One region of the Marinobacterium marisflavi genome, then DNA from elsewhere that is predicted to be linked to it. Evidence: predicted binding sites of a transcription regulator. Region 1 holds the regulator's gene; each other region holds the start of a gene.

Region 1 (3,259 bases):
ATTCGGATAGTTTCCATAATAGCTCATCAGGCTTGCAGCTGTTGCACCGCTGCCCTCGCAGTAGAGCATGCTCACACCGTCCATCATGGCGCTGGCATCCATCGCTTCTGCTTTGGCTAGGAGCTCAGTTACATCAGCGTTATAACGCTTCTGGTAGCCGCTCAGCGTCTTCTCAAGGTCCCAGGTAGCAGGTGCTAACAGAATCTGGGCGCTAACGCGCTCAGGGTCTGAAAGGGTGTACTGCGCTGTCTGGTTACCTCCGCGAGAGTGGCCCATCATCCAGCGTGGCCCCGCATCCTGACTGTCGAGCCAATCCTGCCAGGCAGCGATCTCGGCAACCGCATCCTGCATGGTGTGTCGCGCTGGTACGGCACAGTCATACATAGCTGGTGTGCGGTTATCGATGCCGTAGCTGAGGTTGACCGCCAGCGTGTTAATGCCGTAATCAACAAACAGTTCCTGTAGCGCCACGATCAACTCCATACCACTATGTGCCAGGGTGCCATGCGTAAGCACCAGTACTCCGTCCGCTAGTGTGCTGCCGTCCGCTAGCTGCAGCTCAGCATTAAGGGTTAAGCCGTTGTGATCGATCTCGATCGTCTCAGCCAAGGCTGGCGTAGCGAGAATTGCGGAAGCGAGGATAGGGGCGGCAAAGCGACGCATTGGTATCTCCTGTTGGAATATCGTTATAGCGAATTGTCTCTACGTAACTGTAAGCCAATTCGATCCGCGTTTGTAGTCGAAATTAGTCGCGGATGGAGAGGAGAGGTGCGCCACTCCGTCGAAGGGGCGCGTCGCCAGCGGTTAGTGCCCTTCGAACGCCATTAGCGTAAAGACAGGAGAGCCCGCGTCTTGAATCTTAGTGGCACCACCGAGGTCGGGTAGATTGATGAGCGCTGCCGCTTCAACGACTTCGGCACCGAGCTTTTTGATCAGTGTCATCGCCGCCAAAATAGTACCGCCTGTGGCGATCAGGTCATCAATCAAAACGACACGATCGCCGGCGACCAGCGCATCGGACTGCATCTCTACCGATGCGGTGCCGTATTCGAGCGTGTACTCTTGATGAAGGCACTCACCCGGCAACTTGCCCTTCTTGCGCACTAATACCAGAGGTAGATTCAGCTCGTGTGCGATGATGGCCCCGAATAGGAAACCACGCGCATCGATACAGGCGATCGCGGAGAGGTCCATGTCCATGTACCGCTGCACAAAAGCGTGCGCTACCATCCGGCGAGCTTTAGGGTCTTTGAAAATAGGCGTGATATCACGAAACTCAATACCCGGGTCCGGCCAATCTGAAATGGTGCGAATTACCGACTTAACGTAATACTCGTCGTAAGACATTCTAGGTCCTTATGCAAGCTTTGGTCTGATTGAGCCTCAGCCTAGCTGTGCGGCTTTCGTACATCCTTCGCCGTGGCAGTCACCCGAGGCCTCGTTGAGCGCCGCGAGGTCGAGCAGCTCAATCTCCTTTCCTTCAACGCGCACCATACCTGAAGAGGCGAAGCGAGTGAAGATACGACTGACTGTCTCAACCGCCAACCCTAGGTAGTTACCGATTTCATTGCGTGACATGGAGAGGCGGAACTGGGTGGCTGAGTAGCCGCGAGCTTGGTAACGCGAAGAGAGCTTTAGCAGGAAGGTCGCAATGCGCTGTTCAGCTGTTTTGCGTGATAGGAGCATCATCATCTGCTGATCATCACGAATTTCGCGACCCATTGTGCGCATCATTGAGCGGCGCAGCTCTGGCATTTGGCCTAATAGCTCATCGAGGCGTTCGTAGGGGATCTCACACACGGTTGTGGTCTCCATCATCTTCGCGCTCATCGGGTACTCGCCCTCATCTATACCGGCGAGGCCGACGAGTTCGCCGGGGAAGTAGAAGCCGTTGATTTGCTCCTCGCCGTCATGTGTCACAGTGAAGGTCTTCACTGAGCCAGCACGCAGTGCATAGATCGATTTGAGTGGCTCGCCCTGGCGAAACAGTAGATCGCCTTTGTGCAGTGGTCGGCTCTTTTCGATGATATTATCAAGCTTCTCAACTTCGTCCTTTTGCAGAGAAACAGGTAAACATAAAGAGCTCAGGCTACAGGTCTGGCAGTGAGATTGCGCTGAGACTGAGCGAATATTGGTGATGGTAGACGCCATAAAACCTCCGATGTTCGGAAGCTAAGTATAGTCGCTGTGGCGAGAAGGTTGTAAGAAAAATTCCTAACACCAGACGCAAATTGCGAAATGTGGGGAACCAGCGAGTTAGCGAGATCATTTATAAATTGAAGAGAAGCGATTAAATAATCTTTGAGTAGCGCCGCTCACTTGGTTGGTTAATGTAGGCGTCGAACACCATGCAGATACGTCGAATCAACAAACGACCCAGTGGAAGTACCTCCAGCCCATCCGCGCGTAATTGCAGCATACCCTCAGCTTGCATCGCTTCTAGTTGGTAGAGTTCGTCCGCAAAATAGCGCTTGATATTAACCCCAGTCTGCTCACTGAGTTGGGCGTAGTTCAGTTCGAAATCACAGATTAGTCGAGTGATCAGAGTACGACGGATGTGGTCGTCGCTATTCAGCTTATAGCTCTTTGTCAGCGCGCTGCCATGATTCATCACCATGGCGTTGTACGTTGGAAGATCAGGACTGTTTTGTAGGTAGTAGTCGCCAATCTGGCTGATCGATGAGACGCCAAGGCCGAGTAAGTCGCAGTTGCCGTGAGTGGTGTAACCCTGAAAGTTACGATGAAGCTCGCCCGACTGCTGCGCCACAGAGAGGCTATCCTGCGGTAGCGCAAAATGGTCCATACCGATATTGCGGTAGCCGGCTTGGGTCAACTGGGCGATAGCATTGTGGTGAATCGCCAGCTTGGTGCTGGCATCGGGAAGGTCCTCAGCATTGATACGGCGCTGAGGTTTGAAGCGCTCGGGCAGGTGGGCGTAATTGAACACCGAGAGCCGGTCGGGTCGGATCTTCAGCACCGTATTGAGGGTCTCTTTGAAGCTCCCTTCAGTCTGTAGTGGAAGGCCGTATATCAGGTCGATATTGATTGAACGAAAACCCATTTCACGGGCTGCCGTTATGAGATCTGTCGTCATCTCCAGCGGCTGGATACGGTTAACCGCTTTCTGAACGTCTGGATTGAGGTCCTGCACTCCGAGCGAAAGCCGGTTGAAACCTAGCTGCCTCAGCTGCTTAAGGCGTTCAATGCTCATTTCGCGCGGATCGATCTCTATCGAGTAGTCACTCTGATCGTCATCGCG
Region 2 (3,259 bases), 170 kb from region 1:
CGACAAGCTAGAACTCTTCTACGATGAGACCCTTCTGGCTCGCAAAGCCCAGGGGGCTATCTGCCTGCTGGACGCCAACGGCTACTCGGTCTGGTTTAAACCCGCAGGCGTTGTCGCCCAAGGGAATGATTGGTGTGATCATCTGTCGATTCAGCGTATCGCCGAGCAGACTCTTGAGCCCAAACGCACCGCCTTTGTGGTGCACCGCCTCGACCGGGAAACGGCCGGGCTAATGCTATTGGCACACTCTCAGGCTATCGCCGCAAACCTATCCGAGCAGTTCCAAAAGCGCAGCGTGACCAAACACTACCTCTGCCAGACGCTGGGCGAGACACCCGCGCATGGCGAGATCAGTACAAAGCTTGATGGCAAAGCGGCACAGACTCGCTTCACTCGACTTAGCTACGACTCTGCCAGCAATACCAGCTGGCTCGATGTAGAGATTCTGACGGGACGCACCCACCAGATTCGACGTCATTTGGATCGAATTCAACATCCGGTCATGGGTGATCCGAAGTATGGCAAGGGCAATAAAAACAAGCTGGGCTTGCAGCTGTTTGCCGTGAAATTAGCCTTCACCTGCCCGACTACGCGCGAGCTTAAAACCTTTGAGCTGTCGCGCGAGTTTCTTGAGAAGAACTGCTCTATTGCAGATTGATTAAAATTTAACCAAATCTTCCTGATAATGTTTCGATAGGTCTGAGGCTTTGCTAGACTAGTAACCAGTTTCGCAACGCACTTTGAGAGAGTCTGAATGCTGTTTAACCGCAAAACCAAAGCCGAAATTCGTGCTGAGCTGCAAGCTCAGATGGATGCGTACGTGCGCGCCGGCGGTGAGGTTAAGCAGATTCCTCGCGGGCTCAGCGGCGTAACCCAAGGTAATCTGATTCGCCCGGTATTCCATGACGGTAAGCCCAAAGAGAGTCGCACCCCCTGCGATAAAGTGCTGCAGACCATCGATGCGCGCCGTGTCGCCAAAGAGAAGCCCGGCCTGCTGAAGAAGCTGCGCAAGCCGCAGCGTAAAGTGATCTACGACGACTTCGGCGAGCCGCTGCGAGAAGTCTGGGACTAAGCCTAAACACTCAACGGGCTATTCGCCTGTAAATTCAATTGCATCAAACCAAGCCGTAGTACTCTGCCCGGTATTATCGCCATCAACCATAATGGCGTAGCCATCCAACGTATCAACCTCTTCGCCGAAGTAGGTTTTGAAATCCTCAATCACATTGCGGCTATGAGACTGCCAGAGGTTAATATTCTCCTCGCCCGAGTCAAGCACCACCATCACTGCTTTGTCGGTAAAGGCGTTCTTCCAGCTGGTACCCATCGGCTGATTCGATGACCAGACATAGTTGAGCGCGAGAGTTTGCCAGGGTAAGAATCCCGTTTTCACCACCACATAGAGCCTGGCTGGATAGTCATCACCGGATTTACTCTGCTCATTATGTTCGGTGCCATAGGTATTTGAGATCTTCCAACGCCAGTTCACGACAGGCGTCTTGCTGAGGTCGATCTTCTCCTCTTTATAAAGCACCGAGGCTGTGCCGCGAGTCTCGCCACGAATAGCCGTGCCGTCATGCGAATAGTCAGTGTTGCCGTCAAACGAGCGCTCTTTCCAGTCGCGCAGATCCATCGCCTGAACCGAGCTGGCTATCAACACTAATGAACTGATAAAAAGTTTGATCTGTCTCATGCTTTTAGTATGGCACAACCGGCTGAAAGCTGAGTGAACGGGCATCTGGACTATACTGCTGCTAGATTCAGCCAAAATGGAACATATCGATGGAACAGACGGGGCTAAGCGCAGGGGAAGCCGCTCACCGGCTGGAGCAATTCGGCCCCAACGAACTGCCGCAAAAAGCCCAGCAGACACTGCTCTCTATCGCATTAAGCCAGTTTAAAAGCCCGTTTATCTATGTTTTGCTCGCCGCCTCTGTCGTCTCGCTTGCGCTTGGACAGACGGTTAATGCTTTTTTTATCTTTGTCGTTCTATTGCTGAATGCATTGATCGGAACCCTTCAAGAGCACTCGGCTGAACGCTCGGCAGCCGCACTGCGCTCGATGGTGCCTCAGTTCGCTAATGTTATCCGCGACGGCGTAACGCTGCGCGTTGACGTGAGCCAGTTGGTACCGGGTGATCTGGTGATGCTCGTCAGCGGCGACCGTGTGGGCGCGGATATGCGGCTGGTACGTTGTCAGGATCTACTCGTTGATGAGTCGCTGCTAACTGGCGAATCGGTTGCGGCAGAGAAGTCAGCCACACCGCTTGAACAACCCTCACTGTCACTGGCAGAACAACGCGATAGACTCTTTGCCGGCACCATCGTGACGCACGGCAGAGCCTACGCGGAGGTAACAGAGACGGGCATGGCGACCCAGCTTGGACAGATTGCTGAAAGTATTACCCAAGAGCAGACCGCCAAGCCACCACTGCTGAAACGCATAGAGGCCTTCACACTCAGAATTTCAGTTGCTGTTCTACTAATTATCGCCCTACTCTTTCTGATCACACTATCGCGTGGCGAGCCTTTGGCGCAGGTCTTCCTGATGGGCGTTGCTCTGGCAGTATCCGCAATTCCCGAAGGCTTACCCGCTGCAATCACCGTCGCACTGGCCATCGGCATGCGTCGTATGTCGCGCGCGGGGGTTATTGTGCGCCGTCTGGTTGCCGTTGAGTCGCTAGGCTCATGCACGTACATCGCCTCAGATAAAACCGGCACGCTGACAGTGAACGAACTGACCGCTCGCGAGATTTGGTTGGCGAACAATCAACGCTATCGTGTCAGTGGTGAGGGCCTGGACGCGCATGGCGAGATTGAATCACTGGACGGTGAAGGCGTTGATGACGAGCCACTGCGGGCGCTTGTTGAGTGTGCCTCGCTGACAAATGAAGCCGAGTACCGGCTTGTGGAGGGCGAGCTTATCGCCAACGGAGATGGTGTGGACCTAGCCTTTTTAGTATTGGCGGCGAAATTCGGTGTAGACCATATTGAACTCCAGCATCGCCATACTGAACTACAAAGTATCCCGTACGAATCGGAGCGAGGCTTTAGTGCCAGCCTAAACCAATACGCTGACGGCCCACGCCTGATGGTCAAAGGCAGCATGGAGCAGGTATTGGCGATGTGCCCGAACAGTGAGTCGGTCCAGCTGGAGGTTCAGCAGCAACTCATCGCGATGGCTCAGCGCGGCTTGCGTGTGCTGGCCTGCGCCAGTCGTGAGGCGGATGCCAGTATCGACATTGAGGAGCAACTTACCG
Region 3 (3,259 bases), 150 kb from region 1:
CGGGGTATACGCTTAGTCGGTGTATCGCTATCCAATTTAGTAGAAGATGATGAGATCGGTCAGGATCCTCAACTCAATCTAGAACTCTAGTCAGTACAAAAATTAACCAAAAGCCGGGTTTGCAAAGGCTGTTTTCAGAGAGTAGTCTCAAACGTAGGCTTTAATAAAGGCACCAAGGATGGTTCAAAAAGTAGTTCTAGCGATTGATGATGATCCAGTGACCCTGTCACAGTATCGTGACGTTCTGGGTGACAGGTACAACGTACGCTTTGCGCTTAACGGCGAACAGGCTATAGAGATTATCGATCAAACCCCACCTGATCTAATTATCGTTGACGTTCGCATGCCCGGAGAGAGTGGTCCGCGTGTCGTTCGTAAGCTTCGGCGCTACACCTCGGTTCCAGTGATGATGATTAGTGGCTACCCGCAGGACGTATCCGGGGATGAACTGATCAACTTGCAGATACACGCAGCGCTGATCAAACCGGTAGCGGCTGATGCGCTGCTATTTGAAGTGGAATCTCTGCTGAAATCCCACAACCTACAGATAAACGAAGCGCTTTAGCTTGTAACCTGCTCGAACAGGTCAAAGTACTCAGGAAAGGTTTTACTGGTGCAGCCCGGGTCGTTGATCGTAATCGCGGCATCACCAAAGGCGGCAATGGAGAAGCACATCGCCATGCGGTGGTCATCGTAGGTATCGATTGCTGCTGACTGGATCTTCGCCGGAGGAGTCACCTCTATGAAGTCCTCACCCTCGACAACTTCAGCACCCACCTTGCGCAGTTCAGTAGCCATAGCATTCAGACGGTCGGTCTCTTTAACACGCCAGTTGTAGACGTTGCGAATCGCAGTTTTGCCCTCAGCGAAGAGCGCGGCGGTGGCGATTGTCATCGCCGCATCGGGAATGGCGTTCAGGTCGAGATCGACCCCTTTAAGCTCGCCTTTGGTTACTTCGATCCAAGTTGGACCGTAAGTCACTTTAGCACCCATCTTTTCGAGCACCTCAGCGAAGGCTTTATCGCCCTGTACAGACTCAGAACCCACGCCATAAACACGGATAGTACCGCCTGCGACAGCGGCTGCTGCAAGGAAGTAAGAGGCAGAGGATGCGTCACCTTCAACCATCACCTCGCCCGGCGAGCGGTAGGTCTGGCCGGCACGGACTACAAAGCTCTCGTAGTTGTTGTTCTCAACCTCAACACCGAAGAGTTTCATCGTATGCAGGGTGATATCGATGTACGGCACTGATACTAGCTCGCCATCCATCACAATCTCGAGGTCCTCTTGTGCTAGTGGCGCTGCCATCAGTAGGGCAGTTAGAAACTGGCTGGAGATATTCCCGCGAATGCTGACACGACCGCCGTTAAGGCCGTTGGCGTTAATCTTCAGCGGCGGGTAGCCCTCATCTTTAAGGTACTCCACGTCAGCTCCGAGCTGATGCAGGGCATCAACGAGATCTTTAATTGGACGCTCATACATGCGCGGTTCGCCCGTCAAGGTGAACTCACCCTGTCCGAGGCAGAGCGCAGCAGTCAGTGGGCGCATAGCGGTACCGGCGTTACCCAGGAACATCTCTGCACCAGAGGATTTGAACGCCCCCCCCACACCCTCTACTACACAACTGCGACGATCTGCCGCCAGCTCGTAACTCACGCCAAGCTCGGTCAGAGCGTTTAGCATGTGCGTTACATCGGCGCTGTCCAGCAGATTGGTCACCGTCGTTTTACCTTCAGCCAGAGCGGCCAACAGCAGGATGCGGTTCGACAGGCTTTTGGAGCCGGGAAGTTGTACTTCGCCGTTGGCGAAATTGCGGGGTTGGAGCGTCAAAGTTTCCATGATTTCCGGATCTGTAGAGCTAAAAATTAGGGGCCAGAAGTTACAGGTAAACGCCCTCTAAGTCCATATTTACTGCTGTTTGACGGGATATTGACCGACATCAATAGCTTATTCTGGAACTTAGATAATACTTAGTACACAACATCATATTTAATGTGACAAACAAGGAGCTCCCATGAGCGAAGAGCATCACGATCTAGCCAATGAATTTCCACAATTTCGCGACCAGATCCATACGCTGAAAACCAGTAATAACCACTTTGCCAAACTGTTCGATCAGTACCACGAGGTCACTCGCGAAGTGTACAAGATGGAGGCGGAGGTTGAGCCAGTAACCACAGAGGTGGAAGAGGAGTACAAAAAGCGCCGCCTGCAACTTAAAGATGAGCTGCACGCGATGTTACAGGCAGCTGTTTAAGAGTGAGAGAGACTCTCACGAAAAAAACGGGCGTAAGCCCCTTTTTTGTATATGGGTGAACCGTTTTTACGTCATCCGCCTCCGATCTCCACTTTGGTCTATGCTTGAAATATTTGATTGGCGAATCTAGAGCGCTGATTAACGCAAGTCAGAAGAGGAGACTTAAGTATGGATATACCGCAATTCCTACAAGGCTTCTTCTATGCGGGACAGGAGCCTGTCATTCCCATTACCTATGACGGGTTTTGGATCGGATTTTCAATTCTTGTTGCAGTGGTAGGATCGATCGCCGGATTGACGATCGCCGACCTCTCTAAACAGATCAAACATACGTTGACTCGACGTTCCCTGCAACTGGCTGGAGCGGTTACCTTTGGCGTGACCGTATGGGCAATGCATTTTGTCGGCATGCTCGCTGTGTCTATCCCTGTCTCGATGAGTTACTCGCCTTGGATGACGCTAGTTTCATCCTTCCCCGCAATCATCGCTGCGTGGTTTGCGATACGCTGGACTGCGGGGCGGGAGCGCAGTCAGGCCAATCGTGCGACTACAGCGCTGCTTATCGCCGTGGGAATAGGCGTAATGCATTACACCGGAATGGTTGCGATGCAGATGGAAGCGTTATTGCGGTTTGAGGTGATGGACTTCACCTATTCGATTTTAATCGCAATCCTGCTCTCTTACATTGGTATATGGGCGGATGAGGAGTTGCGAGCAAGGTGGCAAACCTTGTATGCCCATCTAGTGGGTGGCGCTTTGCTCGGTTTGGCCATTACGGGAATGCACTACGAGGGGATGAAATCAGTACGAGTCATAGCCTCAGCAGACATGATGGGGGTGTCTAACAGTGTCGATCGGGCCTACCTAGGGGTTATCATCTTTCTTGGCGTCATTGCAGCGGTTGGGATCGGCCTTTCTACCTCTTTGATAACGAAACTGCGAATAAATCTGAAGGAGTTGAATGTAAGCCGTGCGCAGTTAAAAACGATCATAACGGAGGGT

The links. The regulator FNR, encoded in region 1, switches genes on or off when oxygen is low (the NO sensors DNR and NnrR bind a similar motif). The targets are predictions, from matches to a motif close to TTGATNTANATCAA.
Region 2: a site for FNR is predicted at 1,680-1,693, ahead of AC1WNR_RS09675 (cation-translocating P-type ATPase). Genes of this name have one in related genera too.
Region 3: a site for FNR is predicted at 1,930-1,943, ahead of AC1WNR_RS09585 (HP1242/YdcH family protein). Genes of this name have one in related genera too.

Annotation. Positions count from the first base shown of each region.
Region 1 covers NZ_OZ457898.1:1,782,411-1,785,669, reverse strand. The annotation lists gene AC1WNR_RS08805 (alpha/beta hydrolase) at 1-663, opposite strand, end outside; gene AC1WNR_RS08800 (adenine phosphoribosyltransferase) at 805-1,347, opposite strand; gene fnr (fumarate/nitrate reduction transcriptional regulator Fnr) at 1,384-2,151, opposite strand; gene hemN (oxygen-independent coproporphyrinogen III oxidase) at 2,291-3,259, opposite strand, start outside.
Region 2 covers NZ_OZ457898.1:1,951,026-1,954,284, forward strand. The annotation lists gene AC1WNR_RS09660 (RluA family pseudouridine synthase) at 1-658, shown strand, start outside; gene AC1WNR_RS09665 (hypothetical protein) at 755-1,072, shown strand; gene AC1WNR_RS09670 (DUF3047 domain-containing protein) at 1,091-1,660, opposite strand; gene AC1WNR_RS09675 (cation-translocating P-type ATPase) at 1,783-3,259, shown strand, end outside.
Region 3 covers NZ_OZ457898.1:1,932,890-1,936,148, reverse strand. The annotation lists gene dinB (DNA polymerase IV) at 1-90, shown strand, start outside; gene AC1WNR_RS09595 (response regulator) at 179-565, shown strand; gene aroA (3-phosphoshikimate 1-carboxyvinyltransferase) at 562-1,839, opposite strand; gene AC1WNR_RS09585 (HP1242/YdcH family protein) at 2,015-2,257, shown strand; gene AC1WNR_RS09580 (sensor domain-containing diguanylate cyclase) at 2,426-3,259, shown strand, end outside.